One region of the Pseudonocardia sp. ICBG601 genome, then DNA from elsewhere that is predicted to be linked to it. Evidence: riboswitches for the same ligand, from Rfam matches in the RefSeq annotation. Region 1 holds a riboswitch; the other holds the start of a gene.
What was found. A riboswitch is a leader RNA that binds a small molecule or an ion and turns the genes downstream of it on or off. The one in region 1 is predicted to bind cobalamin.

Region 2: another riboswitch for cobalamin. It lies ahead of KPL57_RS53735 (ribonucleoside-diphosphate reductase subunit alpha); the one in region 1 lies ahead of KPL57_RS15620 (hypothetical protein).

Annotation. Positions count from the first base shown of each region.
Region 1 covers NZ_JAHLJA010000043.1:7,019-12,081, reverse strand. Annotated here, with positions in the region: gene KPL57_RS15630 (MarR family winged helix-turn-helix transcriptional regulator) at 1-317, shown strand, start outside; gene KPL57_RS15625 (chloride channel protein) at 314-1,900, shown strand; cobalamin riboswitch at 1,897-2,086, shown strand; gene KPL57_RS15620 (hypothetical protein) at 2,121-2,498, shown strand; gene KPL57_RS15615 (DNA polymerase IV) at 2,521-4,053, opposite strand; gene KPL57_RS15610 (4'-phosphopantetheinyl transferase superfamily protein) at 4,061-4,768, opposite strand; gene KPL57_RS66555 (hypothetical protein) at 4,889-5,063, opposite strand, start outside.
Region 2 covers NZ_JAHLJA010000153.1:71,273-76,335, forward strand. Annotated here, with positions in the region: gene KPL57_RS53720 (ABC transporter substrate-binding protein) at 1-787, shown strand, start outside; gene KPL57_RS53725 (four-helix bundle copper-binding protein) at 882-1,244, opposite strand; gene KPL57_RS68160 (hypothetical protein) at 1,260-1,382, shown strand; gene KPL57_RS53730 (hypothetical protein) at 1,415-1,801, shown strand; cobalamin riboswitch at 1,878-2,081, shown strand; partial or broken gene KPL57_RS53735 (ribonucleoside-diphosphate reductase subunit alpha) at 2,211-5,063, shown strand, end outside.

The DNA.
Region 1 (5,063 bases):
CCACGGCGCTGACCGTGTCGGCCTCGACGGCGACCCGGATGTGCGACCGGCTGGTGAGCCGCGGCCTCGTCGTGCGCACCCGCACCGGCGACGACCGCCGCGAGGTCGCCCTCGCGCTCAGCCCCGCCGGGCGGACGCTCGTCGACGAGGTCACCCGGCTGCGCCGCGCCGAGATGCACCGGCTGCTCGCGATGCTGCCGGCCGCCGAGCGCACCGCGGTCCGCGACGCACTGCGCCGCTTCGCCGACGCCGCGGGCGAGGTCGGCGAGACCGACTGGGCCGTCGCGCCGGTGCCCGCCGAGGGCGGTGCGCGGTGACCGCGGTCCGCGCGCTGCACCGCGCGCTCGTCGGCACCCGGCCGGGGCTCGTCGGTCTGGCGACGGTCATCGGGGTCGGCGCCGGCATCGGGTCGGTGCTGTTCCACGAGCTGATCCTCGGCGTGACCTGGCTGGTCACCGGGCGGGAGGACTTCTCCGACGCCGGCCGGGTCGCCTCGCCGCACCTGCCCGGGCTGGGCGTGTGGTTCCTGCTGATCGCCCCGGTGCTCGGCGGCCTGGTGTACGGCCCGCTGGTCCAGCGGTTCGCCCCGGAGGCGCGCGGGCACGGGGTGCCCGAGGTGATGTTCGCCGTCGCGCGCAGGGGCGGGCGGATCCCGGCCACCGTCGCCGCGGTGAAGGCGCTCGCGTCGGGGATCTGCATCGGGACCGGCGGCTCCGTCGGCCGGGAGGGCCCGATCGTGCAGATCGGCTCCGCGCTCGCCTCGGCGATCGGGCAGTGGCTGCGGGTGCCCGCCACCCGGCTGGTGCTCATGGTCGCCTGCGGTGCCGCGGGCGGGATCTCCGCGACGTTCGACGCGCCGGTCTCCGGGGTGGTGTTCGGCCTGGAGCTGATCCTGCGGTCGTTCAGCGCCGAGGCGTTCGGCGTGCTGGTGATCAGCTCGGTGGTCGCGAACGTCGTCGCCGAGGTGATCGCCGGCGACCGCGCGATCCTGACCCTGCCGCACTTCGACCTGGGCAGCCCCGCCCAGCTGCCGCTCTACGCGCTGCTCGGGCTGCTCGCCGGGCTGCTGGGCTGGGCCTTCGCCCGGATCCTCTACGTCGTCGAGGACGCCTGTGACGCCGTCTGGCGCGGCCCGGAGTGGTTGCGCCCGGCCGTCGGCGGGCTGCTGCTCGGCGCGCTGCTGCTGGCACTGCCCCAGATGTACGGCGTCGGCTACCCCGTGCTGGAGGCCGCGATCGGTGGCCGGTACGTCGTCGGGTTCCTGCTCCTGCTCGTCGTCGGGAAGATCCTCGCGTCCAGCCTCACCATCGGCATCGGCGGGTCCGGCGGTGTGTTCGCGCCGTCGCTGTTCGTCGGTGGCACCGCCGGGACCGCCTTCGGCTACGCCGCCGCGGCCCTGTTCCCGGCGCTGGACCTGCACCCCGGCGCGTTCGGTCTGGTCGGCATGGCGGCGGTGTTCGCGGTGGCCGCGCACGCCCCGATCACCGCGGTGCTCATCGTGTTCGAGCTGACCGGCGACTACGCCCTCATCCTGCCGCTGATGGCCGCCGTCGTCCTGGCCACCGGCCTGTCGAACCTGGTGTCGCGGGACAACATCTACACGCTCAAGCTGCTGCGACGCGGGATCGACCTCGCCGCCGACACCCCGACCGACGAGGCACTGCGCCGGGTCGTCGTCGCCCAGGTGATGCGTCCCGCCGACGGCACCCCGCCCGGCCCGGAGCTGCCCGCGCTGGACCCGGCCGCCCCGGTGCACGACGTCCTCGGGGTGCTCGCCGCGCACCGGGGAGCCGCGCTGCCCGTGCGGGAGCCGGACGGGCCGCTGCTCGGGACGCTCGCCGAGCACGACCTGCTCGACCATCTGCGGGGGGTGTCGGGGCGGGGGACGGTTGACCACTGACCCGGTCGCGTGATGGGCTCCCCGACGACGACGGAACAGGAAGCCGGTGCGAATCCGGCGCGGTCCCGCCACTGTCACCGGGGAGTGCCCTCCCCACACCGGTGCCACCGCCCGCGAGGGTGGGAAGGCCGGGGAGGGCGTGGGGATCCGGGAGCCAGGAGACTGCCCGTCGTCGCGGATTCCCACTGGTGAGGGCGCGGACCCTCGAGGAGGACATGCGATGAGCCACGACCTGGTGGTGCTCGGTACCGACCCGTCCGGCGACGGCGCACCCCGCCCGGGTGCCCACGTCGCGGACCTGCTGGCCGACGCCGAGACCGTCTTCGCCTTCCCCCAGGCCGAGTCGACGGCCCTGTTCTACGCCGAGGCGTGGCGGGTCGAGCCGGTCACCCCGCGTGACGCCGTCGCCCGGATCGGGGCCTGGGCCGCCGCCGGACCCGCCGGCGGCGCGGTGCTGCTGGTCGGGGGCGACCCCGCGGCCGACGCCGCGCTCGGTGCGGTCCTCGACGGGCTGGCGCGCACCGTCCCGGCGTTGCGGGCCCGGGTCGCCGAGGGCAGCCGCGTCGCGCCGCCGCACCGCAGCCCGCTGATCGGCTGAGCCCGCCGGCGGGACGGCGCGCTCAGGCCCGCCAGCTGCCCAGCGGGTCGGCCCGGGTGAGGTCGGGGTCGGCGGCGTCGAGCGTGCGGGTGCGGCCGGGCCCGGTGTAGGCGGTCTCGAAGCGCACGGTGACCCGCCCGTGCCCGGCGCCCTGGACCCAGCCGTGGCCGTGCTCGGGGTGTGCGACGTCGTCGCCGGCGCGCCAGGGCCGGTCCGGGTCGGGTTCGCGGTCGGGGCGGCCCGGGCGGACGGGGCCGGGCACGTCGCCGGCGCCCGTGGTCGCGTCGGCCCCCGCGGTACCGCCGGTCCCCGCAGGACTGTCGGCCCCCGCGGCCGCGCCCGTCCCTGTCCTCGCGTCGGTGTCCGGAGGTGCGTCGGTGTCCGGCGGTGCGTCGAGCACGGCCACCCCCGCCGCGCCGGCCGGGGCGTCGGCCGCGGGTGGGGGGTCGAGGGCCGAGGCCGTCGTCCACCCGTTCTCCGAGGGCACCGCGTCGAACAGGGCCAGCGGCGGCTCGTCGCCGAAGCCGGACACCGACACTCCCAGCAGCCGCACCCCGCCCTCGCCGACCGCGCCCTCGGCCAGCCGGCGCGCCACCGCGACCAGGGTCGCCAGGTCCCGGGTGCCGAACGGGGTCGTCTCCGACCGGGTGTGGGTGGTGAAGTCCCCGGTCCGCGCCTTCACGGTGACGGTGCGGGCGGTCCGACCGTCGGCGACCAGCCGTCGGTGCACGGCGACGCAGATCGACTCCACCGCGGTGTGCACCGCGCTCATCGCGGTCAGGTCGGCGTCGAAGGTCGTCTCCGCGCTGATCTGCTTGGCGGCGCCGCGCGGGGCGACCGGACGGTCGTCGATGCCGCGGGCGAGACGGTGCAGCTCGGACCCGATCGCGCTGCCCAGCACCCCGGCGACCTCGCGGGCGTCCATAGCGGCGAGCTGCCCGATCGTCTCGATCCCGATCTTCCGCAGCGCCTCGCCGGAGACCGGCCCGATGCCCCACAGCGACCGCACCGGCAGCGGGTCGAGCACGGCCGCCTGCTCGGCGTGGGCGATCACCCGCAGCCCGTCCGGCTTGGCCTGCTCGGAGGCGATCTTCGCGATCTGCTTGCCCGACCCGGCGCCCACCGAGGCGGGCAGCCCGGTGCGGTCGCGCACCGCGCCGCGCAGCCGGGTGCCCCACTCCCGCACCTGGTCGGGGGAGGCGCCCACGAGGTCGGGCGGCTCCACGAACGCCTCGTCCACCGACACCGGCTCCAGCACGGGGGAGAACTCGCCGAGGACGGCCATGACCTCCTCGGACAGCGCCTTGTACAGGGAGAACCGGGGCGGCAGGACCGTCGCGTGCGGGCAGCGCCGCCGCGCCTGGCCCATCGGCATCGCCGAGCGTGCCCCGAACACCCGGGCCTGGTAGCTCGCCCCCGCGACGACGCCGCGCGGTCCCGCGCCGCCGACGAGGACCGGACGGTCGGCCAGGGTGGGCCGGGTGAGCTGCTCGACGGAGGCGAAGAACGCGTCCATGTCGAGGTGCAGCACCCAGCGGTCGGCCGCCGCGGTCACTCCATCATCACCCGTGCATCGTGCCCCGGCGCACCGACAGGATCGCGTCGCCGTCGGCGACGGTGACGGCCGGGGCCACCGGTCCCGCCCCGGCGACGGCGCCCGGGTGGTCGTCGAGGCCGGTGGGGACGTCGGTGACCCACCAGCTCCCGGCGGTGCCGGTCCAGTCCAGCACCCGGGCCGGGCTGTGCGGCGGGGACAGGGTGATCGCGTCCATCGGGCTCGACAGGCCCTCGCCGGTGGCCTTGAGCAGCGCCTCCTTCCGGGTCCAGGTGACCAGGAAGCCGGTCCCGTCGGGCGTCCCGGCGGCGAGCTCGGCGGGGGACAGGGCGTGCCGGACCAGGCCGTCGAGGCCGGACAGGGGGCGGTGTGCCTCGACGTCGACGCCGACCGGCCCGGTCCCGACCGCGACACCGACCAGCGCGCCGGAGTGGGTGAGGGAGAAGCCGGGGTCGTCGCCGCGCCCGGCCAGGCGGGGCTTGCCGTGCGGCTCCCCGCAGCGGCAGGTCCGGTCGAGGACCAGCTCGGCGGGGTCGGCGTCGAGCCGCTCGGCGAGCACGAGCCGGGCCAGCGCGTGCGCGGCGAGGTAGCGGGCGCGGTCCTCGGGCCGTCGCAGCGCGACGAGCCGTTCGCGTTCGTGGGCGTCCAGCAGCGCGACGAGGTCGGCGCGGGCGCCGGGATCGGCCGGGGCGGCCCACCAGACGGTGACGGTCACGGCGTCCAGCCTCCCACGTCGCACCCCCGTCGGGGCGCGCCGCCGGGAGTGATCACGGACCGGGCACACGAAGGGTCGCCCGTCGGCGTCTCCGGTGCCCGGTCCGTGCTCCCCGTGCGGTCAGCCGCTGCGGCGGGCGGCGAAGTCCGTGCGGACGTGGGCCGGGCGGGCCTGCGGGGCCGGCCCCGCCGTGCGCGGTGCCGCCGGGCCGCCCGGCGCGCCGGACCGGCCGCGCTCGGCCGCACGGCGCTCGGCGCGGTTGGCGGGTGCGGCGGCGGTGGCTCCGCCGGGTGCC
Region 2 (5,063 bases), on a different contig from region 1:
CTCGGCGACCCGCTTCCTCGACGTCGGCCCGGCCGGGTCGTCCCCCGGCACCGGTACGGCAGGCGGCACGACCGCCGGGGCGTCCGGCGACGTGCTCGGCGATCCCCGGCTGGCCGAGGCGGTCCGGCTCGGCATCGACCGGACCGAGCTCGTCCGCGAGGTGCTGCTCGACCTCGCCGAGCCGGGCGACGACCTGTTCGGCCCGGGCCTGGCGTATCACCCGGCCGGGTTCGCGCCGGTGGAGCGCGACGTCGCCCGCGCGCGGGAGCTCGTCGCGGCGGCGGGCGCGGACCGGCTGGAGGTGCCGCTGCTGTTCGACCCGTTCGACCCGATGTCGCGCCCGGCCGCCGACACCGTCGTGGAACAGCTCGCCGAGATCGGGCTGACCTGCACGCCACGCGAGCCGGACCCGCCCGACGCCGCCCCGACCCCGGGCATCCGGTTCCGCCGGGCCGCGGCGACCCCGCTCCCGCTGTACCTGCGCGCGGCCGCGGGCCCGGACCCCGCCGACGACGCCCCGCCCGTCGCGACCGCGGGCGAGGACGACGCACCGGCCGCGGCGGGACGGGCCGACGTGGGTGCCCTGCTCGCCACCGCGCGCGGGGTGCCGGACGAGGCACGCCGGGTCGAGGCCCTGCGACGCGCCCAGCTCCTGCTGCGCGACCGCTCGACCGTCTGGTCCTCGGGCGACGAGCACGTCGGCGTGTCCGCCGACCTGACCGGCGTCGAGCCCGCCCGGCCGGACACCGCCACCTGGGCCCGGTTCCACCGGCTGCGGATGGGGTGACCCGCTGCGGGCGGGGCTCCGAACCGCTCCCGGCCGCAGGACGGGCCGTGCCGCAGCCGGGTCACGGCAGGGCCACGGCACCGCCCGCCGGGCCTCAGGCGCCGGCGTGCTCGCGCAGCAGCGCCGCCGTCTCGCGGGTGACCTCGGCGTGCAGCCGACAGTGCTCGTGGTGGTCGGCGTGGGCGCCGCAGGCCGCGGCGGACGCCTCGCAGGCCAGCGCGGCGGCCGAGGCGGCGGCCTCGCCGACGGCCTTGTCCCCGGTGCGGCGGCCGAGCACGGCCGCGGCGGCGGTGCAGAGGTCGGCGGCGTCGAGCGCCAGCAGGACCTCGGTCTCCATCCCGCCGGAGGCGACCATCGCCGAGGCGCAGGCGGTGCTAGCGCGGGCGGCGTCGTGCAGCTTCTCGACGACGGCGGCCGGGGTGGTGACGCCGGCGGCGTCCAGGACGTGGTGGCTCACGGGATCTCCCTCTCGATGGTGGAACGGTCGGCGGCGGAGTACCCCACGGCGGGCCCTGCCTACCCGCCGCGCCTCGTCGACCACGACCGTCCGCCGGGCCGGTGCCGCCGGACACCCGTCGTCGCCGTGATCACCTGAACAGTTCGTCAGGTGTCACGTAGGGTCGGGGCGTGTCCGCCCTCCCCGCCGTCACCGCCTGCCGGGGGTGCTGCTGCGGCTCCGGCCGCAAGCACCCCGGCCTCGACCGCGACCACCACGACCGGCTGCTCGACCGGCTGACCGACGGCCTGGCCGGGCACGCCCGGCTGCGCACCAGCGAGTGCCTGGGCCCGTGCGCGGACTCCGACGTCCTGGTGGTCGCCCCGGCGCCCGGGGCCCGCCGGGCGGGCGCCCGGCCGGTCTGGCTCCGTGCGGTCCTGGACGCCGCGACCACGGACGCGGTCGCGGCCTGGGTGCGCGCCGGCGGGCCGGGACTCGCCGCCGTCCCGCCAGCACTCGCGGGGCACGTGTTCACCCCCGGCCCCCGGGCGACGGCCGAGGGGCGGGCGGCGGGCTGACCCCGGACCGCCGGTCACCGAGGGGGGTTGCATCCGCACCGATGGGGGGGATGGAGTAGCTCCGCCCACAAGATGTAGTGTCCAGACCACTGGTGGTTCACCGGCCCGCCCGGGCCGGTGAGGCAAGAGGGAACCCGGTGGGAATCCGGGACTGCCCCGCAGCGGTGAACGGGAACGACCGCCGTCAACAGCACTGGGAGTGATCCCGGGAAGCGACGGCCAGTAGGTGTGAGCAGTGCGCCCGTGAGTCCGAAGACCTGCCACCGGTGCGCGTACCGACCGGTGCGCGCTGCTCCGGGCCTCGTGGGACGGCACCAGGGTGCGGTGGGCCGCCGACGACACGCGACCCGCCGCCTCCTCGCACCGCGCCCGCCCCCGGAGGCGACGGCGACTCGCGAGGAGAGAGCCCGTGACGGCTTCCACCGCTGCACCGGCAACAGCACCCCCGGCCCTGCGCGTCATCCGGCGCGACGGCTCCGAGACCGGGTTCGACGCCACGAAGATCTCGGTGGCGACGACCAAGGCGTTCCTGGCGGTCGAGGGGGACTCGGGCGCGACGTCGTCGCGGCTGCACCACCTCGTGGCCGGGCTGACCGACCAGGTCGTCGCGGCGCTGACCCGGCACCCGGCGCACGCCGTGCACGTCGAGCAGATCCAGGACCAGGTCGAGCTCGCCCTGATGCGCGGCGGCCACCACAAGGTAGCCCGTTCCTACGTGCTCTACCGCGAGCAGCAGGCACGGGCCCGGGAACGCGACGGCGGGGACCGCGCGTCGGACGCGCCGGTCGTGCACGTCACCGGGCCCGACGGCAGCCGGACCCCACTGGACCGCGACCGGGTCGCCGCGGTGCTCGGCGAGGCGTGCGACGGCATCGACGACGTCGCGCCGGAGCCGGTGCTCGCCGAGCTGGACCGCACCGTCTACGACGGCATCACCGCCGACGAGCTGGCCCAGGCCCTGGTCCTGGCCGCCCGCACCCTGGTCGAGCGCGAGCCCGCGTACTCCCTGGTGGCGTCGCGGCTGCTGCTGGACCGGCTCCGCGCCGAGGCCGTCTCGCACCTGGCGGGCACCCGGGAGACCCCGGACCACGCGACGATGACCGAGCGGTACGCGTCCTACACGAAGGACTACCTGCGCCACGCCATCGCGATCGGCCTGGTCGACCCCGAGCTCGCGACCTTCGACCTGGACCGGGTCACCGCCGCCCTCCGCCCGGACCGTGACCTGCAGATCGGCTTCCTCGGCCTGCAGACCCTCTACGACCGCTACTTCCTGCACGAGCGCGGCGTGCGCTTCGAGCTGCCGCAGGCGTTCTTCCTGCGGGTCGCGATGGGACTGGCGGTGCGCGAGATCGACCGCGAGGCCCGGGCGATCGAGTTCTACGAGGTCCTGTCGAGCTTCGACTTCATGGCCTCGACCCCGACGCTGTTCAACTCCGGCACCACCGGCCGCAGCTGTCGTCGTGCTTCCTCACCACCGTCGACGACGACCTGGAGTCGATCTTCGGCGGCTACCGGAACAACGCGCTGCTGGCCAAGTACTCCGGCGGGCTCGGCAACGACTGGACCCCGGTCCGCGGCCTCGGCGCGCACATCCGCGGCACCAACGGCGTCTCCCAGGGGGTGGTGCCGTTCCTCAAGATCGCCGGGGACACGGCCGTCGCGGTGAACCAGGGCGGCAAGCGCAAGGGCGCGGCGTGCGCCTACCTGGAGACCTGGCACGTCGACATCGAGGAGTTCCTCGACCTGCGCAAGAACACCGGCGACGACCGCCGCCGGACCCACGACATGAACACCGCGAACTGGGTGCCCGACGAGTTCCTGCGCCGCGTGCAGGCCGACGCCGAGTGGACTCTGTTCTCCCCGGACGAGGTGCCCGACCTGCACGACCTCTACGGCACCGCGTTCGCCCAGCGGTACCGCGAGTACGAGGCGGCCGCGGCGCGCGGCGAGGTCCGGGTGCACCGCACGGTGCGCGCGGTCGAGCTGTGGCGGCGGATGCTGACCATGCTGTTCGAGACCGGGCACCCGTGGATCACGTTCAAGGACCCGTGCAACCTGCGCAGCCCGCAGCAGCACGCGGGGGTGGTGCACTCGTCGAACCTGTGCACCGAGATCACCCTCAACACCCGCGCCGGCGACGAGGGCGAGGTCGCGGTCTGCAACCTCGGCTCGGTGAACCTCGCCGCGCACGTCACGCGCGACGGGCTCGACGCGGACAAGCTCCGCCGCACGGTGACGACCGCGGTGCGGATGCTCGACAACGTCGTGGACATCAACTTCTACACGATCCCCGAGGCCCGCCGGTCCAACCTGCGCCACCGCCCGGTCGGCCTGGGCATGATGGGCTTCTCCGACGCGCTGTTCGTCCAGCGCATCGCCCCCGCGAGCGACGCGGCCGTCGAGTTCGCCGACACCTCGGCCGAGCTCCTGAGCTTCCACGCGATCACCGCGTCGTCGGACCTGGCGGTCGAGCGCGGCCGCTACGCCAGCTTCGACGGGTCGCTGTGGAGCCGCGGGATCCTGCCGCTGGACTCGCTCGACCTGCTGGCCGCCGCCCGCGGCGACGGCGAGCTCGAGATCGACCGGTCGTCCACGCTGGACTGGGACACACTGCGGGAGAAGGTCCGCACCCAGGGAATGCGCAACTCCAACGTGCTCGCGATCGCCCCGACGGCGACGATCTCGAACATCTGCGGGGTCGGGCAGTCGATCGAGCCGATCCACCTCAACCTGTACGTGAAGTCCAACATGTCCGGCGACTTCACCGTGATCAACCCGCACCTGGTCCGCGACCTCAAGGAGCGCGGGCTGTGGGACGAGGTGATGGTCGCCGACCTGAAGTACTTCGACGGGTCGCTGGCCGAGATCGACCGGGTCCCCGCCGACCTGAAGGAGCTCTACGCGACCGCGTTCGAGATCGAGCCGAGCCGGCTCGTGGCCGCGGCGTCGCGCCGGCAGAAATGGCTCGACCAGGCCCAGTCGCTGAACCTCTACCTGGCCTCCCCCAGCGGCCGCGCCCTGGACGAGCTCTACCGCCTGGCCTGGCGTTCGGGCCTCAAGACCACCTACTACCTGCGCACCCGCGCGGCGACGGCCGTCGAGAAGTCCACCCTCACCGGCACCGACGGCCGGCTCACCGGCGTGCCCAGCACCCCCGCGGCCTCCCCCGCCCCGGCGGCCCCGGCACCGTCGCCCGCGGCGACCGTGCCCGCGGTCCCCGTCACCGCCCCCGATCTCGACCCGGGCGCCGCCTGCTCGG